2 regions of the Kocuria sp. CPCC 205235 genome follow, and region 1 is predicted to be linked to the other one. Evidence: predicted binding sites of a transcription regulator. Region 1 holds the regulator's gene; the other holds the start of a gene.

What was found. Region 1 encodes LexA, which represses DNA repair genes until DNA is damaged. Its sites were predicted from a motif close to TCGAACANNTGTTCGA; they were not measured.
Region 2: a site for LexA is predicted at 5,198-5,213, ahead of ruvA (Holliday junction branch migration protein RuvA). Genes of this name have one in related genera too.

Annotation. Positions count from the first base shown of each region.
Region 1 is NZ_JAVKPR010000003.1:31,740-46,134, reverse strand. It holds gene RF638_RS03105 (DNA translocase FtsK 4TM domain-containing protein) at 1-79, shown strand, start outside; gene pgsA (CDP-diacylglycerol--glycerol-3-phosphate 3-phosphatidyltransferase) at 79-732, shown strand; gene RF638_RS03095 (CinA family protein) at 732-1,229, shown strand; gene RF638_RS03090 (helix-turn-helix domain-containing protein) at 1,386-1,811, shown strand; gene RF638_RS03085 (DUF3046 domain-containing protein) at 1,913-2,134, shown strand; gene recA (recombinase RecA) at 2,299-3,432, shown strand; gene RF638_RS03075 (regulatory protein RecX) at 3,449-4,075, shown strand; gene miaB (tRNA (N6-isopentenyl adenosine(37)-C2)-methylthiotransferase MiaB) at 4,127-5,638, shown strand; gene miaA (tRNA (adenosine(37)-N6)-dimethylallyltransferase MiaA) at 5,639-6,574, shown strand; gene dapF (diaminopimelate epimerase) at 6,636-7,529, shown strand; gene RF638_RS03055 (class I SAM-dependent methyltransferase) at 7,663-8,286, opposite strand; gene hflX (GTPase HflX) at 8,373-10,022, shown strand; gene RF638_RS03045 (ATP-dependent DNA helicase) at 10,025-12,085, shown strand; gene lexA (transcriptional repressor LexA) at 12,250-12,999, opposite strand; gene RF638_RS03035 (LysM peptidoglycan-binding domain-containing protein) at 13,307-13,666, shown strand; gene RF638_RS03030 (histidinol-phosphate transaminase) at 13,704-14,395, shown strand, end outside.
Region 2 is NZ_JAVKPR010000018.1:13,557-27,951, forward strand. It holds gene secF (protein translocase subunit SecF) at 1-694, opposite strand, end outside; gene secD (protein translocase subunit SecD) at 691-2,535, opposite strand; gene yajC (preprotein translocase subunit YajC) at 2,642-3,181, opposite strand; gene ruvB (Holliday junction branch migration DNA helicase RuvB) at 3,408-4,514, opposite strand; gene ruvA (Holliday junction branch migration protein RuvA) at 4,514-5,158, opposite strand; gene ruvC (crossover junction endodeoxyribonuclease RuvC) at 5,346-6,017, opposite strand; gene RF638_RS12015 (YebC/PmpR family DNA-binding transcriptional regulator) at 6,025-6,786, opposite strand; gene RF638_RS12020 (type 1 glutamine amidotransferase) at 6,894-7,625, opposite strand; gene RF638_RS12025 (Mur ligase family protein) at 7,636-8,949, opposite strand; gene RF638_RS12030 (HIT domain-containing protein) at 9,012-9,593, opposite strand; gene thrS (threonine--tRNA ligase) at 9,590-11,674, opposite strand; gene RF638_RS12040 (DUF2382 domain-containing protein) at 11,895-12,878, opposite strand; gene RF638_RS12045 (NfeD family protein) at 13,227-13,724, shown strand; gene RF638_RS12050 (SPFH domain-containing protein) at 13,775-14,395, shown strand, end outside.

The sequences.
Region 1 (14,395 bases):
GTCCGACGTGGCCAAGGACTACCACGACGGAAACGACGACGATGATTCGAACGATGCTTGGGAGTTGACCGGACGATGATGGCTCGAAAAGGCGGAACCCCCGCACCCCGGGCGGTCGCAGACCCGCCGCCCAACTCATCCAACTGGAATCTGCCCAATGCGCTCACGGCACTCCGGATTGTCATGGTGCCGTTCTTCGTGTGGTTCCTGTGGGCCGGTGGAACGCACGGTGAGGATTCCATGCCCATGCGCTGGGCTGCCGTGGTGGTCTTCGGCCTGGCCATGTACACGGACAAACTCGACGGCGACATCGCCCGCGCGCGCAACCTGATCACCAGCTTCGGCAAGATCGCCGATCCCATCGCGGACAAATTGCTGACCGGTGCTGCGTTCGTGGTGCTCTCCATGTTGGGCGAGCTGTGGTGGTGGGTGACCATCGTGATTCTGGTGCGTGAGTGGGGCATCACGATCATGCGTTTCGTGGTGATCCGCTACGGCGTCATGGCAGCTTCCAAGGGAGGCAAGACCAAGACCGTGCTGCAGACGGCGGCTCTGATCGCTCTGCTGCTGCCGCTGGCACCATTCGTGGGTGCTTGGTGGCTGTGGTTCGCATGGGTGTTGACCGCGCTGGCGTTGATCGTCACGGTCGTCACCGGTATTGACTACGTGATCAAGGCCGTGCAACTGCGTAACGCTGCCGTGAACAAGGCCGCTGAGAACGAGGACGAATAGTGGCAGATTCTCAACTTCATACCGCCGTGGATCTGATTCAGTTGGCCGTAACGCACGGGGTGACCATCGGAACCGCGGAATCGTTGACCGGTGGAGCGGTGGCAGCGGCCATTGTCGATGTTCCGGGCGCCTCCGACTCTCTGGAGGGCGGTGTGGTGAGTTACTCGCATGCCGTGAAGGAAAAGACTCTGGGCGTCTCCCATGAGTTATTGGAGCGTCAGGGTGCCGTCGATCCCGAGGTGGCGGAGGCCATGGCACGCGGCGCCCGTGCCGCTCTGGGTGTCGACTGGGCCGTGGCCACGACCGGCGTGGCCGGCCCCGAACCGCACGATGGTCAGGAGGTCGGCACCGTGTACCTCGGTGTCAGCGGACCCAGGGGAGAGGACCACCTCGAGCTGCGCCTGGATGGCGGACGCGCCGCTATCCGTCGGGAGTCGGTTTCCCGGGCCATTGACTTTCTTGCGTCACAAATCGAGCTCACAGACAACTTCCAGTGAAATTCTTTCGCCAACAAGGAACAATTGAACGGGCAAGCAGGTTACTACTACCAGAGGCTCAACTTGAGTCGCCCAGGGTCAAGGTTGTGGCTACCGCCCGACTGAAAGCACCTGGTTAAACGGTTTGACCGTTCGTACGAGGAGTAGGCAATTCACATGACGAAGCAACCCGTGTCCGTCAATGGTGTCGTCCGTTGGAAGGACGTGGGACTGTCCGACGAAGAACATGCCGAGACGAAGGACGTCAAAGTGGGCGTTTTGCGACAAGAAATTGGCGAAGTGCTCCGTAGCGTCCGCCAGCGTCAGGGACGCACTCTGCGAGAAGTTTCGCACAGTGCTCGTGTGTCGCTGGGCTACCTGAGCGAGGTGGAGCGAGGCCAGAAGGAAGCATCCTCCGAGCTGCTGGCATCCATCTGCACCGCTCTCGAAATTCCCCTGTCACAGATGCTGCGTGAAGTTGCAGATCGCCTCGCATACGCCGAGGGCAACTACATTCCGGATACCGTGCCTTCCGAGATGACCGAAGAGTTCACTCGTGAGGTCCGCCAGTTGCGCGGGGGCGCAGCCACTTCGGCGTACTAATCCCATCCGCTCACCAGCGTTAGAGTTTCCAGGGCCCGTCGGCATTGTCGGCGGGCCCTTGTTATGTCACCCCACCGTTGTAGTCCGCTAGGAAAGGCCGCATGCGCATCAGTACGTTCTGGGAGTTCATGGCCCACGAGTTCGGGTCCGGATACTCCAAGGTTCTCGCTCGAGATCTCGTCATGGCAGAAGTGGGGGACCGGACCGCCGTCGAAGCCCTCGACGCAGGCATCGACCCCAAGCACGTGTGGTTCGCGATCTGTAAAGCGCAGGAGATCCCGCAGGAGCGTTGGTGGGGCCCGGACAGGGAACGCAAGTCCTAGTCTGCGCAATGGCGTCGAACGCCAATCGAATGTATATTCGAATCAGATCATCCGGGCTCCACATCCTTCGTGAGCCCTTATGCGTGTCGGACCCCCTCAGTAGGTTGAGACACGAACCAAACAACAGGGCCCGGAACACAGGCCCCTAAGAACCGAGGTGAATCATGGCAGCCAAGTCAAAGGGAACCACTTCCGTTCCCTCTCAGGTGGTCGGCTCCGATCGCGAGAAGGCTCTGGATACTGTCCTGGCACAGATCGACAAGAACTACGGCAAGGGTTCGGTCATGCGACTGGGTGACCGCCCGGCCACTCGCATCGAGACCATTCCCACTGGCTCCATCGCTTTGGACGTGGCCCTGGGTATCGGAGGATTCCCGCGCGGTCGCGTGGTCGAGATCTACGGTCCGGAATCTTCCGGTAAGACCACCGTGGCACTCCACGCAGTGGCGAGCGTTCAGCGCGCCGGCGGTATCGCCGCGTTCATCGACGCAGAGCACGCCCTGGATCCCGTGTACGCCGAAAAGTTGGGCGTGGACACGGACAACCTACTCGTGTCCCAGCCGGACACCGGTGAGCAGGCACTGGAGATCATGGACATGCTGGTGGGCTCCGGCTCCATCGACATTGTGGTGATCGACTCCGTGGCAGCGCTGGTCCCCAAGGCGGAAATCGAAGGCGAAATGGGCGACAGCCACGTGGGTCTGCAGGCGCGTTTGATGTCTCAGGCGCTGCGTAAGATCACCGGTCGTCTGTCGCACACGAACACCACCGCCATCTTCATCAACCAGCTGCGCGAGAAGATCGGTGTGTTCTTCGGCTCGCCGGAAACCACTACCGGTGGTAAGGCTCTGAAGTTCTACGCCTCGGTGCGTGTGGACGTCCGTCGCATTGAAACTCTCAAGGACGGCGCCAACCCCGTGGGTAACCGCACCCGCGCCAAGATCGTCAAGAACAAGATGGCGCCGCCCTTCAAGCAGGCCGAGTTCGACATCCTCTACGGCCAGGGCATCTCCATCGAGGGTGGCCTGATCGACATGGGTGTGGAGCACGGAATCGTCAAGAAGTCCGGTGCCTGGTTCACCTATGAAGGTGACCAGCTCGGTCAGGGTAAGGAGAACTCCCGCCGGTTCCTCAAGGACAACCCAGAGTTGGCCGCGGAAATCGAGCGGAAGATCCTCGTCAAGCTCGGCATCACTGAGGGCACCGAGGAGCCCGAGGAGGACACCGTGGTGGAAGCCCCCGAGGACGACATCCTTGAGGCTCCGGATTCGACCAAGCCGGAACTTCCCGCGTTCTGATCGAGGTGACTGAGCGATGAGCCAGTCCTCCAGCTACAACTCCCGGCGACGCAGGGCCTCGGCACGGTACCGAGGTCCTGCGGAGCCACCCGCGGAAGGCTCAGCTGGCCAGGACGTCGAGCCCGATCAGCGTGAAGTTGCTCGGGCCATCGTGCTGCGCCAGCTCACTGCCTCCGCCAAGTCTCGTAAGCAGCTCGAAGACAAGCTCGCGGACCGCGATGTTCCCGAAGAAGTCGCCCAGGAAGTTCTGGACCGCTTCGAAGAGGTCAACCTGGTGGACGACCGCTCCTTCGCCGCGATGTTCGTGCGGTCCCGAGCCGAAACGCGCAAGCTTTCCCGCAACGCGCTGCGCCGCGAACTGCAACAACGAGGCATTACGGGGGAACTTGCGGAGGAAGCCCTTGAGCAACGCACCGACGAGGACGAGACCGAGGATGCCCACGAGCTCGTACGCAAGAAGATGCCCAAGAGCATCGATTTCTCGGATCGAAAAGAAGTCGACAAGGTCACCCGGCGTCTCGTCAGCATGCTCGGTCGCAAGGGGTACCCGCCCGGACTCGCGTTCGGGGTGGTGAAAGAGGAGCTATCGGCGTTCGGCACCGAGAATGACTTCTCGGAACCGGATCCCTGGCCCAGCGTGTAGCGCATGACTCGGTTAATTTGACCTGGTCCTTAACATAGTGGGGTGACTCAACTGACCGACACACTGGTGAATGCCGCCCCCGCCGCCTCTGATCTGCCCGCGCCCGCTTATGAGGTGCGCACTCTGGGCTGCCAGATGAACGCCCACGATTCGGAGCGCATCACCGGTCTGCTCGAAGAAGCGGGCTACGTGCCCGCCGTGGATCGAGACCCTGATCTCGTGGTGTTCAATACCTGCGCGGTGCGCGAAAACGCGGACAACAAGTTGTACGGCCAGCTCGGTCAGTTGGCACCGGCCAAGAAGCGCAATGAGCGCATGCAGATCGCCGTGGGCGGCTGCCTTGCTCAGAAAGACCGTTCCACCATCGTGGAAAAGGCCCCCTGGGTGGATGTCGTGTTCGGTACCCACAACATTGGTTCCCTTCCAGTGTTGCTGGAGCGCGCCCGTCATAATCACCAGGCCGAGGTCGAGATCCTCGAGTCGCTCGAAACTTTCCCCTCGACTCTGCCCACCAAACGCGAGCAGGCGTACGCCGGATGGGTCTCCATTTCGGTGGGCTGCAACAACACCTGTACGTTCTGCATCGTCCCGCAGCTGCGCGGTAAGGAGAAAGACCGCCGCCCCGGGGACATCCTGGCCGAGGTGCAGGCGCTCGTGGATTCCGGCGCTGTGGAAGTCACCCTGCTGGGTCAGAACGTCAACTCTTACGGTGTGGAGTTCGGTGACCGCGGTGCGTTCGCCAAGCTCCTGCGCGCCTGCGGCGAGATCGAAGGGCTGGAGCGTGTCCGCTTCACCAGTCCGCACCCGGCGGCTTTTACAGACGACGTGATCGACGCGATGGCCGAGACCCCCAACGTGATGCCGCAGTTGCACATGCCGCTGCAGTCGGGCTCTGACCAGATCCTCAAGGACATGCGTCGCTCATACCGCTCCAAGAAGTTTCTGGGGATTCTCGAACGGGTCCGTGAACAGATTCCCAACGCGGCGATCACCACCGACATCATCGTGGGATTCCCCGGTGAGACCGAAGAAGACTTCCAGGCCACGATGGACGTGGTCGAGGCCTCCGAGTTCTCCTCCGCCTTCACGTTCCAGTACTCGATTCGCCCCGGCACCCCTGCTGGCGAGATGGCGAATCAGGTTCCGCACCACATCGTCCAAGAGCGTTTCGAACGGCTAACAGCTCTGCAGGACCGAATCAGTGCGCGGTTGAACCAGCAGTTGGTCGGCTCCACCGTGGAGGTCCTGGTCAGCGCGCACCAGGGCCGTAAATCGGAGAGCACCCACCGCCTGAGTGGTCGGTCGCAGGACCAGCGGCTCGTGCACTTCTCCGTGCCTGAGGGCGCTGAGTCCCCGCGCCCGGGTGACTTCGTGACAGTTCCGGTCACCGCGGCCGCGGCCTACCACTTGCTGGCCGACCCCAAGGACTCCACCGAATATTCACTGCGCCGTTCCCGCGGCGGGGACGCGTGGGAAGCTGCCCAGGCGGAATCCTGTGGCACCGACGGTTCTGGTAAGCCCGGCACCGTCGGGCTCGGTATGCCTGCCCTGCGCACCAATTAGGTGGCTGCCATCTCATGGCCGCCCGAAGGCCCACCACTGATCGCCGTGGTTGGTCCCACCGGAACCGGTAAATCGGATCTCGCGCTGGCCCTCGCCGAAGCTCTCGATGGCGAGGTCATCAACGGTGATGCCCTCCAGTTCTATCGGGGCATGGACATCGGTACCGCCAAGATGTCAGTCGCCGAGCAGCGCGGTATCCCGCACCACCTGCTCGACATCATGGATATTTCCGAGGAAGCCTCGGTCGCCCGGTTCCAGACGGACGCTCGGACCGCAATCGACGACGTCGCCGCGCGCGGCAAAGTGCCGATCCTCGCCGGCGGTTCGGGGCTCTACGTCCGCGCCGCCGTGGACGCCATCGAGTTCCCCGGAACGGACCCCGCAGTTCGGGCCCGCCTGGAGAACGAATTGGCTGAACAAGGGCGCGGCGCGCTCCTAAGGCGACTGAGCGACGTCGACCCCCAATCCGCAGCGCGCGTCAAAGATGACCGGCGGCTGGTACGGGCGCTGGAGGTCTACGAAGTCACCGGGCGACCGTTCACCTCGTTCATGCCGCAGCGCGAGTACGTGCGCCCCACGGTGCAATTCGGTCTGGACATGGACCGTGAAGTTCTCAACGAACGCCTCGCTCAACGCATCGACGGGATGTTGGACGCGGGATGGCTGGATGAGGTGCGCTCGCTCGAGAGGCGGGGTCTGCGCGAGAGCCCCACGGCGGGTAAGGCCCTGGGCTATCCCCAACTCCTGGATGTGCTGGCCGGGGAGCGGACCTTGGAAGATGCCCGGGAGGACACCGTGGTGGCCACCCGTCGCTTCACCAAGAGGCAACGCACGTGGTTCCACGCGGACCCGCGGGTGCACTGGCTCGACGCGGGACATCCCGGCGGCGTGGACGCACTTGCATGTGATGCCGTGAGGATGATTGAGGCCGCGTAAACTGGCGGCCGTGACTGAAACTGTGGATCGGGGAGTGAAGACCGTGGACTGGCGTGAATTGGTGAACCATGAAGTGGTAAAGGCCCACGGAACCGGCAACGACTTTGTGGTGTTCACGGATGAACACGGTGAGATCCCGCTGTCCGCGGACACCGTGGTGGCCGTGTGCGATCGTCATATGGGTCTTGGCGCGGACGGCGTGATTCGCGTGGTTCGTGCGAGTGAGCTGCCCGAGGGCCGGAAACTCACGGAGCAGGATCCCTCGGTCGAGTGGTTCATGGATTACCGCAACGCTGATGGTTCCATCGCGCAAATGTGCGGCAACGGTGTGCGCGTTTTCGTGGACCACATGGTTCGGGAAGGTCTCGTGGAGCTTCCCCAGGGATCGCAGCTGCGCATCGGCACCCGCGCGGGTGTGCGATCCGTGGCCCGCACCGAAGGCGGTTACGCCGTGGACATGGGGCCGTGGAGCTTCATCGCCGGTGAGGACGCCCGTGAAAAGGGCTCGGATGCCGTGGTCACGACCGACGGTTTGAGCGTCCCCCGCCCGGGGTTATCCATCAGCATGGGCAACCCGCACACCGTGGTGGCCCTGTCCGAGGAAGACAAGCTGGATCAGTTGGACCTTCGCCGAGCGCCATCGGTCTCGCCGGAACCCGAGGACGGCACGAACGTCGAGTTCGTGGTGCCCGTTGATCACGACGACACCGAGGTCGGCCGCATTCACATGCGCGTGTTCGAGCGCGGTGTGGGGGAGACCTATTCGTGCGGCACCGGCGCGTGCGCGGCCGCGGCGGCAACCCGCTTCTGGGGCGGCGCGGATGCACCGGACCGCTGGTTGGTGGAAGTCCCGGGCGGAGTGCTGTCCGTGACCTTCGTGCCCGCAACCGACGGCACCGAGCACGTGGTGCTGGCTGGACCGACTCGCGTGGTGGCCCGAGCCGTCCTTGCATAACGGGCTCCACCATCCGGAGGCCCCGGGATGTCGGACTGGGCCCGGCTCACCGCGTCGGTCCTAGGTCGCAAAGATCTGTGCCGGCTCTCGAGGCCGGTCCCGAGCTGCGGGACTATGGCCGGGAATGCCCGCGCTATCGCGCGCGTTCTACCGTGAGGATCCGGAAGCCCTTGTCCGTGGCAGCGCGTTCGATCGTGAACTCCTCGGCGTCCAGGACCGTGCCGAGCCAGCGCTGCAGTGAATCTCCGCCCAGGTTCTTCTGAACCACCAACCAGGCGGTGCCGCCCGGTGCCAGTCGGGGCAGCCACGTCAGCAGAATCTCGTGCAGTGCTTCCTTGCCCACGCGAATGGGCGGGTTGGACCACACGGTGTCGAACTGGCGATCCTGGGGAACGTCCTCGGGGCGGAAGGTCTCCACGTGGGACAGTCCGTGAGCCTCGGCGTTTCGGCGGGTGAGGTCAAGACTGCGGTCATTGACATCGACCGCCGTTACCGTGGCCTCCGGATCGGCCAATCCCATGGCCAGGGTCAACGGACCCCAGCCACAACCAATATCCAAGAAATGACGGCCGGTCGGATCGGGAACGTTGCGCAAGAGTGCGGCGGTTCCCTTGTCCAGATCACCGGGGGAGAACACTCCGGCGGCGGTCTGAACTCGCACTTCGCGACCACGCAGGTCCACTGAAATCTGCCGGGGCTTCTCCGGCAGGGACGGATCGGTCACAAAGTAATGCGCACTGTGCGGTTCTGGGGCCATGGCTCCACATGCTATCGCTCAGCGCTCCGTGTCGGGGTGCAGCGATAGACTGAACGAATTACCAGCAGCTTGCAGATCAAGGAATTATGACTGAATCTCACCGCCCCGAAGACTCCCAGCACCGCGCGTCGGTGACACCGGGGGAACCCTCGGGCGCCGATCTCGAAGACGTCGTCGCCAGGGTTCTGGCTCGCGCCCACGCGCAGAAGGAACCCACCATTTTCCGCGACGGCGCTCAGGATGCCACCGAACAGCGCCGCGACCCCCTGGGCCGCGCGCGCGAACTTCTCGACGAGGATCCGCAGTTCTCCGACGCCGACGGCGAGCAACAAGACCTTGCCGAACGTCATGCACTGCGCCGTGTCGCCGGTCTCTCCACCGAACTCGAAGACGTCACCGAGGTCGAATACCGTCAGCTCCGCCTGGAACGCGTGGTGCTCGCCGGCCTGTGGTCCGCCGGAACCCTGGCTGACGCGGAGAATTCACTCCGGGAACTCGCCGCGCTCGCAGAGACCGCCGGTTCCGAGGTCATGGACGGAATGCTCCAGCGCCGTGTGAACCCGGATCCTGGAACCTACCTGGGCTCGGGCAAGGCCATGGAACTCCGGGACGTGGTCGCGGCAACCGGGGCGGACACCGTGGTCGTCGATGCCGAACTCGCGCCGTCCCAGCGTCGTGCCCTGGAAGACGTGGTCAAGGTCAAGGTCATCGACCGCACCGGTCTGATCCTGGATATCTTCGCCCAACACGCCAAGTCCAAAGAGGGCAAGGCGCAGGTCGAACTGGCACAGCTGGAATACATGCTCCCTCGCCTCCGTGGTTGGGGTGAGTCGCTGTCCCGCCAAGCCGGTGGCCGTGCCGCTGCCGGTGAAGGCATTGGCTCGCGTGGCCCCGGTGAAACCAAGATCGAACTCGACCGACGCAGGATCCGCCAGCGCATGGCTAAACTGCGCCGCGAGATCGAAGCAATGAAGCCGGCCCGTGAAACCAAGCGGCTCAACCGCAAACGTTTCTCGGTGCCGTCCGTGGCCATTGCCGGCTACACCAACGCCGGGAAGTCGTCGCTGCTCAACCGCCTCACGGACGCCGGTGTGCTCGTGGAGAACGCGCTGTTCGCCACGCTGGATCCCACCGTGCGCAAGGCGGAAACCCCGGACGGTATCGGCTACACGCTCTCGGACACCGTGGGTTTTGTGCGTTCGCTGCCCACTCAGTTGGTCGAAGCCTTCCGCTCCACGCTGGAAGAAGTGGCGGACGCGGACGTGATCGTCCACGTGGTGGATGCCTCTCACCCGGACCCCGAGGGTCAACTCAAGGCCGTCCGCGATGTTCTCACGGACGTGGGGGCGACCGACATCCCGGAATTAGTGGCGCTCAACAAGGCAGATGTCGCAGATCCCGTGGTGCTGGGTCGTCTCCTCAACCATGAGAGCCCTTCGGTTGCCGTCTCGGCTCGCACGGGTGAGGGCATCGAAGAACTCAAGCAGCTGATCTCTCGGGCGATCCCGCGCCCGGATCACGAGCTGGACCTGCTGATTCCCTATGTCCACGGTGAAGTCGTCTCGCGACTACATGCCCAGGACGCCGAGATTCTGAGCACGGAGCACACCGAGGACGGCACGCGCTTGCGCGTGCGCGTCCGGGGAAGCCTCGTGGCGGAACTCGAGGAGTACCGGCTTGGAGCGGCGTCGGCGGAAGATGCGCAGCCGGACGAAAACGGCGCGGACACCGCATAGGTATGGCAGACCCGTTCATTGACGAGACCGGGCGGGACATTTCGGACCTTCGGCCCGAAACCCTGCCCGGAGCCAAGGATTCGCTCGAGCTCCTCGACGCCGCCGTGACCGCCATGGGCGGGCAGAGGCGCGACGGGCAGCGGTTCATGGCGGCCAAGGTAGCCGAGGCCCTGGACACCCGCAAACACCTCTTGGTTCAGGCGGGTACGGGCACGGGTAAATCCCTGGCCTACCTGGTTCCGGTGTTCGAGCACGCCCAAACCGCAGATAAACCCGTGATCATTTCGACCGCGACTTTGGCGTTGCAGTCGCAGGTGACCGGTCGCGACGTGCCGCGGGTATTGGATGCGGTCGAGGAGCACCTGGAGCACCGGCCCAACGTGGCCCTGCTCAAGGGCCGCTCCAATTACGCGTGCCTGCACAAGATCGGCGGTGGGTACCCCACCGATGACGACGCCGCTCTGTTCAATCTCGCTGAACCGGCCGGTTCCGCTCGTGGCGGGGAGACGGCCGTGGGTAAGTTGGGCCAGCAGGTCAAGCGGTTGCGCGAATGGGTCGAGTCCACAGAGACCGGGGACCGGGACGACGTGCAGCCCGGCGTTTCCGATGCAGCCTGGCGTCAGGTCTCCGTGACCGCTCGTGAGTGCATCGGGCGCAAATGCCCGCTGATCGAGGAATGCTTTGCCGAGAAAGCACGGTTGGCCGCGGGCGAAGCGGACGTGGTGATCACCAACCACGCGCTGCTGGCCATCAACGCCTTCGAGGGGTTGGCCGTGCTGCCCGAACACGACGTGGTGGTCGTGGACGAGGCTCACGAACTGCAGGACCGGGTCACGGGGGCCGTCACCGGTGCGTTGTCCGGTGCCGCGGTACGCGCGGCGGCGAGCGGCGTGCGTAAACACACCGCGGCCCCGCACGAGGACCTGGACAAGGCTGCGGATGCCTTCGACCGAGCTTTCAACGGCGATCCGAACGGACTGCTGCCGCGAGGATTCACCGAAGAGCAGGTCTACGCCGTGCGGGGAGTGCAGGACGCCGCACGTGCCGGATTGAGCGCGACCAAGGGTGACTCCAACGCGGAGGACGCGGGCCGTCATGCGGCGCGGTCACGGTTGTCCGAGATTCTCGACACCGCTGATCGCCTGCTCACGGCCAACACGGATCACGATGTCCTGTGGATCTCCCGTGTGGGGCGTTGGGAGCAGTCCTCCGGCTACGTGTCACCGGATGCCGGTGAACCGGCAACCCTCAATATCGCTCCGCTCAGCGTGGCGGGCGCGCTGCGAGAAGGACTCTTCGACGGCCGCACGGTCGTGCTGACTTCTGCCACGTTGGCCGTGGGGTCATCGTTCTCGTCCGTGGCCGGTGCCCTCGGTCTGCAGGGTGCGGGCGCTCCGCCGTGGCGCGGCGTGGACGTGGGAAGCCCGTTCAACTACCCCAAGCAGGGAATCCTGTACGTGGCCAGGCACCTACCCAAGCCGGGCCGGGGCGTGTCCTCGGAGCAGTTGGCTGAATTGGCCGAACTGCTCAAGGCCTCCAACGGTGGTGCCCTGGGGCTGTTCTCGTCCCGCCGCGCAGCGGAAGAGGCAACCGAGAAACTGCGCGAACTGATCGACACTGAGATCCTCTGCCAGGGGGAGGCGTCCCTGCCGTCGCTGGTGAAGGACTTCACGGACGACCCCACCGCCAGTCTTTTCGGGACCATGAGCCTGTGGCAGGGCGTGGACGTGCCCGGGAATTCGTGTCGCTTGGTGGTCATCGACCGCATTCCGTTCCCGCGGCCTGATGATCCACTGGGGACCGCCCGGACCAGGGCCATCGAACGTGCCGGTGGTAACGGCTTCATGGCCGTGTCCGCGACTCACGCCGCGGTGAAGCTTGCCCAGGGTGCGGGACGCCTGATCCGTTCCAGCAACGACCGCGGTGTGGTTGCCGTGCTCGATTCGCGATTGGCGACGGCGCGATACGGAACCTTCCTGACCAAGTCACTGCCGCCGTTGTGGCCCACCGCGGACAAGACCAAGGTGCTGGGTGCACTGAAGCGGCTCAGCAGCTCGCAGTAGTTCCGCAGCAGCATGGGGAGATGACGTTCAGACACGGGCGGAACGTGATCCTGCAGTCGCTGGGAGCCGTTTCCTTTTGGTGAACCCCCGAACGGAAACCGGCCCGGTAGGTGAATTCACCTACGGGCCGGTTCTTTCATGGTGAGTGGCTAATGGAGGATCCGTCAGAGGGACCGGAAAACCGATACAACCTTGCCCATCACCGTGGCGTGATCGCCCAGGATGGGCTCGTACTGGGTGTTCTGCGGCAGTAGCCAGGTGTGACCGTCACGCTGGCGGAAGGTCTTGACCGTAGCCTCGTCATCGAGCAGGGCCGCCACGATGTCACCGTTGAGCGCGGTGTTCTGCTGGCGCACCACGACCCAGTCACCGTCACAGATAGCGGCGTCGATCATCGAATCACCGGACACCTTGAGCATGAACAGGTCACCGTGACCGACGAACTCGCGCGGAAGTGAGAACACGTCTTCGACCGACTGCTCTGCCGTAATGGGGCCACCGGCCGCGATTCGTCCGACCAGGGGCACCGAAGCCATGGAGTCATCCGGGCTGGTGGTGGGCAACTGCGTGACGTTGTGCAGTGTGCCGTCCGAAGCCTTCGGAGACTGCTCGGCCGGTTCTGGCTCGCCCAGTTCCCGAGCCAGTTCGGCCTCCGAGAGCGGGCGCAGAACTTCCATGGCCCGAGGGCGCCGAGGGTCTCGGCGGATATAGCCAAGCTTCTCGAGCTGGCCCAATTGGTGGGTCACGCTCGATAGCGAGGCGAGGCCCACAATATCGCCGATTTCACGCATCGACGGGGGATAACCGCGCTCACCGATGGCTCGCTGCACCGCCCCCAGGATGGTTCGCTGACGCGCGGTCAGTGGCCGCTGGGGTCGCTGGGACTCCGAACCGGAGGGGGAAGGTGTGCTCACGAGTTGGGGTCCTTTCACCGTTTTCCGACCGCGGGGTCAACCGCGACGTACTCCGTACCCGTCGAGTTCAATCCTGCCGCTTATGCGTGTCAGTGACGTTCGGTCAACTAGTACGGACGTTGCTTCAAGACTAGTGCGCCAAGAGTGAGGACTCAAACACATGTTCGATTTTTCTCTCGACAAGGTTCGTACACCCGTGCTAGAACTTAACGCAGATATTCGAAAACGTGTTCTAACGCCGGGGAAAGGGTTCGAACACCCTGCCGCTTCATCCCGCGGTCACCGGAAAGTTCACCAGGAGGTTGCCATGACCACACATATCTTGCCCACCAGCGCCCAAAGCTTCACTCGCGCGCCCAAGCTCAACCTGACCCGTCGCGGACGGTTCGTCTTCATCGGACTGCCGCTCATTACGGGTGCCGCCGCACTGCTGGTGGTTGCGGTCATCTTCCTGCTTCCCTCCACGGTTCAGGCCAATACCGATCCCGTGGGCGAACCCGTAACCCACTCCGTGACCGTCCAGTCCGATCAGTCCCTGTGGGAGATCGCTTACGCAGCGGACCCGCAGCGCGACACCCGTGAGGTCATGGACGACATCGTGGAGCTCAACGGACTGGCATCCTCGGAACTGTCCGCCGGTCAGCTGCTGGAGATCCCCGCACGCTGAATCGTGTGAAGGCCTGCTCGGCGCTTAAGCTAGGGGAGTGAGCCAAAATCTCGATCGCCTAGAAGCCCTGCCCCTCCGTGAGAACCTGCGGGGCATGTCCCCGTACGGCGCACCCCAACTTGATGTTGCGGTTGCCTTGAACACGAACGAGAACACGCACCCCGTTCCCCAGCCCGTGGTGGACGCCATCACCGACCGTGTTTCGCGGGCCGCAGGTCAGCTCAATCGCTATCCGGATCGGGAATTCACGGAACTTCGCACGGCATTGGCCGCATACCTGGACCACGGACTGACCGCCGACAACCTCTGGGCAGCCAACGGTTCCAACGAGATCCTGCAGCAGATTCTGCAGACATTTGGTGGCCCCGGACGTTCGGTCCTCACCTTCGTGCCGACCTATTCGATGTACCCCTTGCTGGCCTCCGGGACGGGAACCAAGTTCATCGCGGGTCAGCGCGCGGAAGATTTCACTTTGACGGCTGAGTCCGCCGCGAAGCAAGTACGTGAGCACAAGCCCGATGTGGTCATTCTGTGCTCGCCGAATAATCCAACCGGCACTGCGCTTGGCCTGGACGTGGTCGAAGCCGTGTACGAGGCCGCGGAAGAATCCAACTCCATGGTCATCGTGGATGAGGCCTACGCGGAGTTCGCCCGATTCGGCACTCCTTCAGCGCTCACACTGCTCGAGGGTCGCCCTCGCTTGATCGTCACCCGCACCATGAGCAAGGC
Region 2 (14,395 bases), on a different contig from region 1:
CCGCGCCGCTCAACAACCCCTTGGTGTTCTCACGCACCTTGTCGAAGACCACCACGGAGTCGTACAGCGAGTAGGACAGCACGGTCAGGAAGCCGATCACGGCGGACGGGGTGACCTCGAAATCAACCAGCGAATACACGCCGGCGGTGATCACGATCGTGGCCATCATCGCGGCAACCGCCGACACGGACATTTTCCACGTGCGGAAGTAGAGCGCCATGAGCACCGTGGCCAGCAGGACGAAGATCAACAGCCCCCACAGGGCCTGTTGGGTCACTCCCTGCCCCCATGTGGGGCCCACGAAGTTCGAGGTCACCTGGTCGTCCGAGGCGCCGTACGCCTCTTGCAGGGAGTCCTTGACGGCCAGAGTCTGGTCGTCGTCGAGCTGTTCGGTCTGCACGCGCACCGTGCCGGGCGCAATGTTGGTCACGGTCACGCCGCTGGCGTCAGAGGATTCCGCCACGGCCTGCTCGCCGGTCTGGACATCCGTGTTCTCGATACCGGACACCGTGAATTCCGAGCCGCCCGTGAAATCAATGCCCAGATTGAAGCCGCCCTTGACCACCGGGATCAGCAGGGACAGCACTACGAGTGCCACGGTCAAAGAGAGCCACAACCGGCGCTTCTCAACGAACGGGTAGGACTTACGACCGCTGTGCAGGTCGTTACCGAAGCGTGCAAGTCGGTTGCTCATCGGGTGCTCCCCTCGGTCTGTTCGGTCTGGTCCACCGCGCTGGAACCGCCGGATACGTCTGCTCCGTCCGCGGCGCCGTCGCCCTGGGTTTCGGCGGCCTTCTGACGACGACGCCGCTCGGCGATCGTGAGTCCGTCGCTGCCCTCGGGGCTACGAACGCGTCCCGCGCCGCGGTAGAACGGCACGGCGTCGAGCGCCTCGGGATCGAGACCCGAGTTCTTGGCACCCCCGCCGAAGTACTTGGTGCGAGTCAGCAGCACCATGACCGGGTGGGTGAACAGGAAGACCACGAGCAAGTCGGCGATCGCCGTCAGGCCCAGGGTGAATGCGAATCCTCGCACGTTGCCCACGGCCACGAAGTACAGCACGACTGCCGCGAGGAGGTTCACGGCCTTGGCGGCGATCACGGTTTGCCGTGCGCGTTTCCAGCCGTGATCCACCGCGGCGGGGATGCTTCTGCCCGCGCGAATCTCGTCCCTGATGCGTTCGAAGTACACGATGAACGAGTCGGCGGTCTGGCCGATGGCCACGATCAGACCGGCCACACCGGCCAGTGACAGGCGATAGTTGGCGCTCCACCCCAGCAGGGTGATCGCGAAGTAGGTGATCAGGCCCGCCACCAACAAGGACGAGATGGTCACTAGACCCAACCAGCGGTACTGGAACATCGAGTACACGCACACCAGCGCCAGCCCCACCAGGCCCGCGATGATGCCCATGCGCAGCTGGTTGCTACCGAGAGTCGCAGAGATCTGCTGCTCGGACTCGATGCTGAAGCTCACGGGAAGGGCACCGTACTTGAGCTGCTCGGAGAGGAAGCGCGCATCCTCCTCCGTGAAGGAACCGGTGATCTGGGCGCTGCCGTCGTTGATCACGGCGTTCATGGAGGGCGCCGAAATCACGGTGCCATCCAAAAGGATGGCGAACTGGGACCGGGGGTCGCCCTGCTGTGCCTGACCGATCTGGTACAGGCGCTCGGAGAGTTCCTTGAACGTCTCGGTTCCCTCTGAGTTGAACTGCAGGTTCACGGCGTATTGCCCCGTGGACATGCCCTGCTGATTGTTCGCCATTCCGTAGGAGGCGTCGTCGATGTCCGTACCGGGGATCTCGAGCGGGCCCAGGATGTACTTGGCGTTGTTGGCCGGATCGCAGGCCACGACGGCCTTCTCGGGGTCCTGTGCCTTGCGCTCTTCCTGGGGTCGCTGCGCGGCGCAGTCCAGGGACTCGAACTCCTTGACAAGTTCCGGGGTGACCCAGTTTGGATCCGAGGAGTCGGTGGGCTCTGCATCCGGTTCCGGAATATCTTCGACCGGGGTGCGTTGTTCCTCGGGCGTGGGTGTGCCCTCAGCGGTGGTGATCACGGGGCGGAACGCCATCTGCGCCGAAGTCTGAATCAGATCACGGGTCTCGGAGGAAGGAACACCGGGCATGGACACCACGATGTTCGAACCCGACTGGGTGCTGATCTCGGCCTCCGAGACACCGGTACCGTCCACGCGCTGGCGGATGATCTCCACAGCCTGGTCCAGCTGTTCCTGCGTGATCTCCTGACCGTCCTGGGCCTCCTGGAGCTCCGGGGACAGCACCATTTGCGTGCCGCCCTCTAGATCCAAGGCCAGCTTGGGATCCCACCCGGTCCGATCGGTGGTGACACCGTAAATCAGGATGCCCGCCAGGGCGATGGTCAGCACGGCGAGCGCCACGAGTCCGCGCTTGGCCGTACTCACGGCCGCCTGGGATCCCGAGCGCACCGTACGAGGCGCACGGGACGCCGCTTTCGAGGGGGATGTCTTCGACTCATCGGCGCCCGAACGGCCCGAGGTGTCCTTGTCTGATGCCATGTCTGTCCTTCAACAACGCACGGTGAGCGCGGCCAGCCAACTCGCCGCACCGGGTCCGGTCATGAGAAACGGGCCGATGCTCTCGGCCCGTGTCTCACGCACTTCTTTAGTTGGTGTCGTTATCGCGGCGGTTGTCACGCCAGGTTCCGCGCGAGGAATCATCACCCGGCAGGTTCTCACCGGTTGCCGTGTCACCGGGGACATTGTCACCGGGCAGATCGTGCTCGCGGTCACGGATAGATTCCCGTGCACCACCTGCAGCCGTGGAGCCCTCTCCGTCCACTGCACCGTCTTGAGCAATAGCCGCATTCTGGGCGGCGTTCTCGGTGGTGGGTTCATCGAGGATGGTCGTCACGGTCTGGGTGTGCACGGTGACCGAAGTTCCCGGAGCCACTTCCAGCACAGCCTTGTTCTCATCACGGTCGATCGACAGGACGGTTCCGTAGAGACCGAAGCTCGTCATGACGCGGGTACCGGGCTCCATGGTCGCCTGCTTGGCTTTGATCTGAGCCTGCGCCTTCTTCTGTCGGCGCATGGGCAGCCACAGCAGCAACACCATGACCACGAGCATGACGGGCAAGAACCATGCGGTTCCGCCGCCACCTGACTGCTGGGCCTGTGCAAGAAGTTGGGCGGAGAGAATCACGGAGTTCCGTTCTGTAGACGATGCTGACGTCTGCGGTGACCAGCGCGGCCACGAGTGCACGCGGGAGTCATCACAGGGATCCGCTCAAGTGTAGGGGATGTAGCTGGCCACGCGCTGAACAGCGACGCCGGGGCCATAACGGCACCGCGGCACCCTGGCGTACGTCTGATTGACTCGGCCGTTCCTGGCCGGGGACCCCCGTGGTCTTGCTCCCCGGGGCACCCGCTCAAAATGCCGTGGGCTGCTCTTCTTCGGGCGGATCCGTGGCCAACGCGGTCCGCAGTGCGGGGTCCTTGAAGGCCGCGTGATCGGGCACGTTGAGCCCCAGGTGCTCCCACGCCGCGGCCATAGCAATGCGACCGCGAGGGGTGCGTCCCAACAATCCCTCGCGCACGAGGAATGGTTCGGCGACCGTCTCGACCGTCTCGGTTTCCTCGCCCACGGCAATGGCCAAGGTGGAAAGCCCAACGGGGCCCCCGTTGAACTTGGTGACCAGGGCGGAGAGGACATTGCGGTCCAGTCGGTCCAGTCCCCTGACGTCCACTTCGTACATGTCCAGCGCAGCCCCGGCGGTGCGGGCATCAATCCTGTGCACCCCGTGCACCAGGGCCCAGTCCCGGACGCGCCGCAACAGTCGGTTGGCAATTCGTGGAGTACCGCGCGAACGTGAGGCCACTTCGTAGAACCCCTCGGACGTCATGTTCAGGTCCAACAGACCTGCCGATCGGCGCAGGACGAGTTCGAGCTCGGGAACCGAGTAGAACTCCAGGTGGCCAGTGAAGCCGAAGCGATCACGCAGCGGTCCGGGCAACAGGCCCGCGCGCGTGGTGGCACCCACCAAGGTGAAGGGAGGTAGGTCCAGCGGGATGGACGTGGCACCGGCACCCTTGCCGACCACGATGTCCACGCGGAAGTCCTCCATGGCCATGTAGAGCATTTCCTCGGCCGGGCGGGACATGCGGTGGATCTCGTCCAGGAACAGCACTTCACCATGGGTCAACGAGGACAGGATGGCCGCCAGGTCACCCGCGTGTTGAATCGCAGGACCGGACGAGATCCGCAGGGGTACGTCCAGTTCCTGGGCGATGATCATGGCCAGTGTGGTCTTACCCAGGCCGGGAGGGCCCGAAAGCAGCACGTGGTCCGCGGTGCGTCCGCGCAGTTTGGAGGCTTCCAGGACGAGTGAGAGCTGGGCACGCACCCGCTTCTGCCCCACGAAATCGTCGAGGGTAGCCGGGCGCAGACTCGCCTCGAGCTGCTGATCGTCCAGATCGCCCTCGGCACCGACCAGTCGTTGCTCCCCCTGCACAGAACCGCGTTCTTCGAATGCCATCAGGACCGTCCTCGGCTACGCGCGTGACTCGTGCCCTTGGCCGTACCCAGCCAGGACAACACGGCGCGCAGGACCTCTGCCACGTTGCCGGAATCCGCAAGCTCCGGTTGAGTCTCCAGGGCGTCGTCGATGCCACGGGTGGCGTCCTTTTCGCTCCATCCCAGACCCCTGAGCGCGTCCATGACCTGTTCGCGCCACACCTGCATCTGCGGCTGCGTGGCCGGGCTCTCCTTGGGTTCCGGAAGCACGAGCTTGTCGGCCAGTTCCAGCACGATGCGACGGGCGGATTTGGGGCCGATTCCCGGCACGGCGGTGAAGGCCTTGTCGTCTCCGGTGGCAATGGCGCGCCGCGTCTCCTCCGGTCCGAGCACGGAGACCGCGGCCAACGCGGTGCGCGGTCCCACGCCGGAGACACCGAGCATCACGGTGAAGACTTCCTTCTCGTCCGCCCCTGCGAAGCCGAACAGCAAGGGGGCCTCGTCCTTGCGGGCAATGTAGGCGGTGTGAAGGTGCACCGTGGATCCCGTGCGCAGACCCGCCAGAGTATGCGGGCTGGCCTGGACCTCGATCCCGAATCCCGAGACTTCGACCACCGCCTGGGTGGCACCCACGAAGCGCACCTCACCGGTCACCGATGCAATCACTGGGCGGCTCCCGTCACGCGGGGTGATCCCGCCATAAATTCGAACACGTATACGAACTGCAACACGGCATCACTCTAACAACTCACACCGACTCGCACAGCGCGCACCCTCCCATGGACCGCGCGCAACGGTCGACCGGGCCGTGTCATCGCTCGAACGCGCTGCGCCAACCGTGGAACCGCCAGGTTCAGCGGCGCGGCAGTCGGGCGGCCCTGGGAGCCTTCGGTTGACGAGAGGCCGCTTCGGCTTGTTTCCACGCCTGCTGCGCGGGAGTGAGCCCGGAGGCTCGCACGGATGAGGGCTGAGAACCAGAGTGTGTAGAGGTCTTTGCCGCCGCGTTCATGCCCGCCATGCCGCCGCGCCAGCCGTGGCACACGGCCAAGGCGAGGGCGTCGGCGGCGTCGGCGGGGCGCGGTGGTGCGTCCAGCCGCAGGATCCGGACCACCATGCGGTTGACGGACTCCTTGTCCGCGCCACCGTCTCCCGTGACCGCGGCCTTGACCTCGGACGGGGTGTGCCACGCGACCGGGATCTGCCGCCGCGCGGCCGCCGCAATGACCACGCCGGTCGCTTGGGCGGTTCCCACCACAGTGGGCGCATTGTTCTGGGCGAACACGCGCTCTACCGCCACGACGTCCGGTGAGAACCGGTCCATGAGTGTCTCGGCCGCGTCCATGATGGCCAGCACACGGTGTTCGAGCGCCTCGTGTGCCTTGGTGCCGTTGACCTCCACGTGCACGAACGTTCCGGTGCGATTGGCAGCCATGTCCACGACCGCGAAGCCACAACGGGTCAGCCCCGGGTCCACCGCAAGAATGCGCTGTCCCGGGGCCGGTCCGCCGTCAGAACTGTGTGCCACGGAGTGCTCAGTCCTCGTCCTCGAGTTCCGCCAGCACGGATTCGGGGATGTTCGCGTTCGAGTAGACGTTCTGTACGTCGTCGAGTTCTTCGACGGCGTCCGCAAGCTTGAGGAACTTCTTGGCGCCTTCGGCATCCAGGTCCACCTTCATGGTGGGGCGGAACTGGGGATCGTCGTTGTTGTAGTCCAGTCCGGACTCCTCCAACGCCTTACGGATCTCGGGAAGGTCGGTGGCCTCACTGACGACCTCGAAGACCTCGGACTCCTCGATGACCTCGTCCGCGCCGGCATCGAGTACGGCCATCAGGACGTCATCCTCGGTCAGACCGTCGGTCTTGGTCACCTCGGCCACGCCCTTGCGCTCGAAGAGGTAGGCCACGGAACCGGAGTCCGCCATGGTGCCGCCGTGGCGGGTCACGGCCACACGCACCTCGGAGGCCGCGCGGTTCTTGTTGTCCGTCAGACATTCGATGTACAGCGCGGTGCCCTGGGGGCCGCGGGCTTCGTAGAGGATCTCCGAGTAATCGATGGTTTCGCCGGTCAGGCCGGCGCCACGCTTGATCGCACGATCGATGTTGTCATTGGGCACGGAGTTCTTCTTGGCCTTGGACACGGCCAGGTCCAGTGCCGGGTTACCGGCGGTGTCCGCGCCACCCATGCGGGCGGCAACCTCAATGCCCTTGATGTACTTGGCGAAAGCTTTGGCGCGCTTGGCGTCGATCGCGGCCTTCTTGTGCTTGGTCGTGGCCCATTTGGAGTGACCTGACATCGAGTTCCTCCTAGAAAGTCTGTGCGCCCGGCCTCACAGCGCCGGGTCTACGATTTGTCAATTATTTTAGCGATTCGTCAGGGCGCCTCGAAGGCTGCCCCGCGTCGCTAACGGGGTCTCGTCTGGGCGACGCCGCGCGCGTGTTCCGCATACGTGTCGTCCAGAGACGCCTCCGGGAAGCGGTCCCCGCGCGTTTCCACCGCGGTCCGCAACAGGAAATCGGCCACGGCAGGGTTCTTGGGCAGCAACGATCCGTGCAGGTAACTGCCCAGCACGTTGTGCGTGCGCGCGCCCTCGGTACCGTCCTCCCCGTTGTTACCGGCCCCGCTGACCACGGTTGCCATCGCTGCCTGGTCCGGTCCCAGCGTGGTCAGTCCGGAGTGGTTCTCGTAGCCGATGATCGTGCCGAATTCCGGGGACTCCGTCACGATATTGCCGATCAAACGCTCCGGTCCACCGACCGTTTCCAGATCGAACATCTCAATGCCCCTCAGGGTCTCTCCCCCGCCGGTTCGGAACTCCCGGCCGAACAACTGGTAGAGCCCGCAGATGACCAACATGGGCGTACCCGCCGACGCAGCCTCGTGCAGTTTGGGAGCCACGCGAGCGAGATCCTCGGCCACTCGGAACTGGCCCGAGTCCTGACCACCGCCACCCACGAAGAGGTCCGCGTAGTCGGGCCACGGGTCACCCGGGTTGTAGTCGTGCACCCGTACCTCGTAGCCGTAGCGCTCGGCCCTGCGTTTGAGGGTCAGGGTGTTGCCCCAGTCCCCGTAGATGTTCATGTCTCGCGGATACAGCTGGACGATGTCCAGGGAACCCGCTTTTTCCTGATTCATGATCGGCTCCTCAGATCGTGTCCACGTGGGTCATGCCGCCCAGGATCTTCCGCAGCGACAGCATGGCGGTGTAGGTGCAGAAGATACGCATGGGTCGGTCCCCCGCCCCTGCAATGAATTGCTTCAGTGCGGACTCGAGGCCCGTTTCCACGGATCCGACCTCCACCAGGTCGTAGTCCAGCCGTAGCGCCATGTCCCACGCCCGCACACCCGAGACAATGTCCACGCCTCCGGCACGCAGACTGTCGAAATCGACGTCCCACAACCACGACACGTCCCGACCGTCCGCGTAGGCGTCGTTGATCGCGATCATGGTCGCGTAGTCGTCGGCCGAGGCCGACGCCAGCGACAACCGGAATCCGGCGGGGTTCTTCACGAGCAACAACTGGAGGGGCTTGCCCTCCACCGTCACGGTTTCGCCTCGACCGAAGGCAGGTGTTACACGGGACAGTTCGTCCACCAGCGACGCCACGTCCGCACTGTCGCCGAGCACTTGCAAGGCCAAGGCGAGGGCCGCCGCGGCGTTGTACTGGTTGTACACACCGTAGAGATCGATCGTGGCCGTGTGCTCCTGGCCGTGCACGTCCAGATCCACACTGTTGGCTTTGACGGCGTTGAGCACCACGTCAGCGGCCGGTCGGGCCACGGATGGTTGCGCCGAATCCAGCTCGACGTTCTCGGTCTGGCGCAGCACGTCACGCATGTCGTCGTCGGAGGGGAACATGGGCCGCAGCGCGTCCGACAGGCCGAACCATTCAACGGTGGCGTCAGCGGCGACGTCGTCCGCGAGACTGGCGATGCGCGGGTCCTCGCGGTTGAGGACCACGGTACCGGTGGTCGCCTTGGCGACCTGGCTGAGCATGCGGCGGGTCGTGTCGATCTCACCGAAACGGTCGAGCTGATCGCGCATCACGTTGAGTAGTAGCGCGTAGCGGGGCTTGACCTGCTTGACGAAGTGCACGGCGTGCGCCTCATCGAGTTCCAGCACCGCGACGTCCGCGTCGAGGCGGCCGAACGCATTCATCTCGGCCAACAACGACGCCGCGACGCCCCGGACGAAATTCGATCCCGTGCGGTTCGTGAACACGCGCAGCCCCTGCGAACGCAGCAACTGCACGGCCATTTTGGTGGTTGTCGTTTTGCCGTTGGTGCCGCTGATGACCACCACGCCGTGGGGCAGCTTGGCGAGTTCTTCCGCGACGAAGGCCGGGTGCAGCTTTTCCATGACCAGGCCGGGGAAGGCGGACCCGCCCCCACGCAGGCTCGAGGCCCAGCGAACTCCCTGGCCGAGTAGACGTACGAGTGGTCGAGACATGGATTCCATCCTAGTGACAGGTGTACCGCCGCACGCGGCCACTCGAAAGCGACGCTCGCGCGCGGGGAGGTTCAGGAACGGGGCCAGGCAGCGGCGATGTCGTCGCGGTTGGCACCCAGGGTCTGAATCAGGGGCTTGGTCTGGGCAATCACCGGCATGAAATTGGCGTCCCCGTCCCAGCGCGGCACCACGTGCTGGTGCAGGTGCGCGGACAATGAGCCGCCCGCGGCCGAACCCAGATTCAGTCCCACGTTGAACGCGGCCGGCTGAGCCACCTCACGAATGGTGGCGACCGCCGTGCGGGTCAACACGTTCAGCTCCCACAACTCGTCGTCCGTGAGTTCGGTGATGTCCGCGACGTGACGATACGGACACACGAGCAAGTGACCGGGATTGTACGGGAACAGGTTGAGCACCACGAAACAGTGCTCACCGCGGTGCACGATCAATGCGTCATCGTCCGTACGGTCCGGACCGGTGCAGAACGGGCAACCCGGAGTTTCCTTGATCGAGGTGTCCTCACCGCGCACGTACGCGAGCCGGTGGGGTGTCCACAATCGTTGGAAACTATCCGGTACACCGGGCAGCTCGAACTCGTCCTGAGCCACCCAGTGTTGATTCTCGTTCTTGGTCTCCGCGTTGTCGTCCGTCACGACTGCTCCGCAACGATTTCCGTGACCTCCACGTTCGACGGCGCCGAAGGGTCCTCGTTCACGCGGTCGCGCACGTGCCGCACGATCATCTCCACGGCATCGTCCACGGGCACCGCGTTGTACTGCGATCCGTCGCGGTAGCGGAAGGAGACGGCACCGGCGTCGGCGTCGTCGCCGCCGGCGATGACCACGAACGGGATCTTGTCCTTGGAGGCCGTGCGAATCTTCTTGGGGAAGCGGTCCGAAGACGTATCCACCTCCACCCGAATGCCCTGGACCCGCAGCTTGGCCGCGAATTCGTCCAGGTAGTCGTTGAACGCCTCGGCCACCGGAATGGCGCGCACCTGAACCGGGGCCAGCCATGCCGGGAACGCTCCGGCGTAGTGCTCGGTCAGTACGCCCATGAAGCGTTCCACGGAACCGAACAGGGCGCGGTGGATCATCACGGGACGCTGACGCGTGCCGTCCGCGGCCTGGTATTCGAGATCGAAGCGCTCGGGCAGGTTGAAGTCCAACTGGATCGTGGACATCTGCCACGTACGCCCGATCGCGTCCTTGGCCTGCACGGAAATCTTGGGGCCGTAGAAGGCTGCTCCCCCGGGATCAGGGACCAGCTGCAGACCGGAATCCTCGGCCACCTCCTGCAGCGTGCGGGTGGCCTCGTCCCAGATCTCGTCCGAGCCCACGAACTTCTCGGGGTCCTTGGTGGAGAGTTCCAAGTAGAAGTCGTCCAGGCCGTAGTCCTTGAGCAGGGACAACACGAAGTTCAGGGTGGCCGTCAGCTCATCCTTCATCTGCTCGCGAGTGCAGTAAATGTGTGCGTCGTCCTGGGTCATGCCTCGCACACGGGTCAGACCGTGGATCACGCCGGACTTCTCATACCGGTATACCGCGCCGAACTCGAACAACCGCAGGGGCAGCTCACGGTATGAGCGGCCGCGTGAGCGGTAAATCAAGTTGTGCATGGGGCAGTTCATGGGCTTGAGGTAGTAGTCCTGGCCCGGCTTGGTGAGCTCACCCGTTTCCGGGTTGCGCTCCTCGTCCACGTGCATGGGAGGGAACATGCCGTCCCGGTACCAGTCCAGGTGGCCGGAGACCTCGTACAGGTGGCCCTTGGTGATGTGCGGGGAGTAGACGAACTCGTAGCCGGCCTCGGTGTGGCGCTGGCGCGAGTAGTCCTCCATCTCCTTGCGGATGATGCCGCCCTTGGGGTGGAACACCGGCAGACCGGAACCCAGCTCGTCCGGGAAGGAGAACAGGTCCAGTTCGGAACCCAGCTTGCGGTGATCGCGACGTTCGGCCTCAGCCAAACGCTCCTTGTAGGCCTTGAGCTCGTCCTTCGAGGGCCAAGCCGTTCCGTAGATGCGCTGCAACTGCTTGTTCTTCTCGTTACCGCGCCAGTAGGCAGCCGCCGAACGCATCAGGGCAAACCCGTTGCCGATCAGCTTGGTGTTGGGTACATGGGGACCGCGGCACAGGTCCCGCCACACGATCTCGTGACTCTGTCGGTCCACGTTGTCGTAAATGGTGATCTCCCCGGCGCCCACTTCAACGGAAGCGCCTTCCGCGGATTCTTCCATGGAACCTGAACCCGGGCCGTTGGCCAGGTCGATGAGTTCGAGCTTGTAGGGCTCGTCCGCCATCTCCTGGCGGGCCTCGTCCTCGTCGACCGAGCGCCGCTGGAACAGCTGCGACTTGTTCACGATCTTGAGCATGGACTTCTCGATCTTCTTCAGATCCTCCGGCGTGAACGGCTCGTCGACGTCGAAATCGAAGTAGAAACCGTCCGTGATGTACGGGCCGATGCCCAACTTGGCGTCCGGGCGCAACTGCTGCACGGCCTGGGCCATGACGTGGGCCGTGGAGTGACGCAGCACCTCCAGGCCTTCGGGGTCACTCACGAGCACGCGCTCCACGACATCACCGTCGGAGAGCTCGGTGCTCAGATCCTTGAGCTCACCGTTGATGTGGGCCACCACCACCTCACGCTGATCCGCGTACAGATCAGCCGCCGTGGTTCCTTGGATCTCGGTGCGCGGGGCGCTGTCCACGGTCAGCTGTAATTGAGCGGCATCAGACATGAGTTACTCCTTGAATGTTCGTGTGACGCGCGTCCATACCGGGGACGCGCGGGACCCGCGGACCTTTCGGTGCAACGGGGACGCAGATGATGCTACCGCTCCGACCGGGAGCGGACACAGTTGACGGGCCGGGAAGCGGCCCGAAATCAGCTGCACCCCGGGCCCAAAGGCCCGGGGTGCAGCGATTACCGATTCAACGCCTCAGCGTTGCGGATCAGTTTCAGCGACGGGGAGCGTTGCCGCCCAGGCCGTCACGGCCGTCCAGATCGCGGTCACGGCCATCAAGGTCGCGGTCACGATCGGTCAGGTTGCGATCATTGCCGGTCTCGACATCGACCTGTTCCTTGCGAACATCGGCTTCGACGCGCTGGGTGTCGCGGACGGTCTCCTTGTTCAGGCCGACCTCCTCGACAGCCACGACTTCCTTCTCGACCACGGGGCGCTCTTCGTGGAGGGAAACCTCGACCTCTTCCTCACCGATGGTGCCGGTGCGGGCCTGGCCATCGCGGATCGGGGTGCGCTCGACGGAGACCTCTTCGCGCTCGACGGGAACGTCAACGGTCTCGTGATCGGTGACCACGTACTTGCGCAGACGTGCACGGCCGGTCTCGCGCTCCTGGGTGCCAACCTTGAGCTGCTCCTCGTGGCGAACCACGGATGCGTCGTCGCGGTCAGTCAGGTCGCGGTCGCGGTCAGCGACGTCGCGGCGGTCCTGGTCCACCAGGCCGCGGTCACGGTCGGTGAGGTCGCGATCACGGTCGCCATCGCGGCCTGCGGCTGCACCTGCAACACCGGCGGTGCCAGCGGTACCGGCAGCAGCGTTACGGTCGCGATCGTTCAAGTCGCGGTCACGGTCGGTGAGGTCGCGATCACGATCTGCGCCACGACCGTTGTCGTAGTTCAGCTCGTAGTAGCGGTAGAGCTCTTCCTCTTCCTGAGGGGAAAGGTGCTGGTCTGCATCGACCTTCGGAGCATCCTTGATGACATCCTTCTGGTAAGGCAGCACAACGCGGTCGCCGTCCTGGCGAGCGTCCTTCACCGGAACGAAGCTCTCCTTCGCTCCGAAGAGACCGGTGTTCACGGTCAGGAACGTGGGCTCACCCGAGTTGTCGTCGAGGAAAACCTGCTCCACCTTGCCGACCTTGTCGCCGTCAGCATCGTAGGCAGTGCTGGAGAGAATCGCATTCACATCGAAAGTGGTCATCGCAAGAACTCCTTCAAGTTTATTGCGTTCGTCAAAGCACGGTTTGTGCCCTGCGAGCCATCACTCTGCACGATGGCATTGTGATCTAGCTTGCCGCCCAGCTTACTGATGTTCAGTTGCCTGACAATAGATTTTCTCTCTCGGGTGAAATGACCGTGGGACACTTCCCCGGCCAAGGTTTATCCATTAGTGACCCGCTAGTACCGAGCGTGGGGCCCGCCTAGGAATGGGCCATTCCGGCCTCGAGGCGTGGGGTAGGGCACAATGGGAAGGGAGCCGACAGGTGGCGGGCTGCGCATCCTGCGGAGGCGGCCACTTCCGACACTTCAATCATGTCTGGAGCCTCACGTGTGGGACGCACTGGTCAATAACCCCTGGATCATTTGGCTGATCATCATGTTGATCTTGGCCGGAATCGAGATGCTCACCCTGGATTTCTTGTTCCTTATGATGTCCGTGGCCGCGCTGTGCGCCGGGGTGGTGAGTTTCTTCACCCATAGCATCCCCTTACAAGTGGTCACATTTGCGGTAGTCGCTGTACTTCTCATTTTCCTCTTGCGGCCGGTGGCCCTCAATCGGATCAACAGGTCCACTCCGAGCACGCGTTCCAACGCCGAACGACTGGTGGGACTGTCCTGCACCGTGCTGGAACCCGTCAGTGAGAACACCGGCCTGGTCCGTCTCGAAGGCGATATCTGGACCGCGCGATCTGCCGAACACGGCACGCTCGAGGTCGGGACCAAGGCCTATGTCTACCGGATCGACGGTGCCACGGCCGTGGTGTCCGGTACCGCCCCGGCAACCACCGACTTCTCCGACTCCCCCGCTTCCCAACCCGGGTACTAGAACATCAGTAGGGCCGTCCGGCCCGCACTCCACCCATGTGAGAGGACCCCATGGAAATCGTCATCACAGTACTGCTCGTAGTGGTGGTGCTGGCAGCGGCAATCGCCTTGATCAAGGCCGTTCGCATCATTCCGCAGTCGCGCGCCGGCATCGTGGAACGACTTGGCAAGTACCAATCCACCCTGAACCCCGGCCTGCACTTTCTGATCCCCTTCGTGGATCGACTTCTCCCCCTCATCGACCTGCGTGAGCAAGTGGTGCCGTTCCCGGCCCAGTCCGTGATCACCGAGGACAACCTGGTGGTTGGCATCGACACCGTGGTCTATTTCCAGGTCACCGACCCCCGCGCCGCTACCTACGAAATCACCAACTACATCCAGGCCGTGGATGAGCTCACGAGTGCGACCCTGCGTAACGTGGTGGGTGGTTTGAATCTTGAAGAGACGCTGACCTCGCGCGACAAGATCAACGCCGAATTGCGCGGTGTCCTGGACTCCACCACCGGACGCTGGGGCATTCGCATTTCCCGCGTGGACATCAAGGAGATCACGCCCCCGCCGTCTATTCAGGACTCCATGGAGAAGCAGATGCGCGCCGAGCGAGACCGTCGTGCAACCATCCTCACGGCTGAGGGTGAGAAGCAGTCCCAGATTCTGACCGCCGAGGGTGAA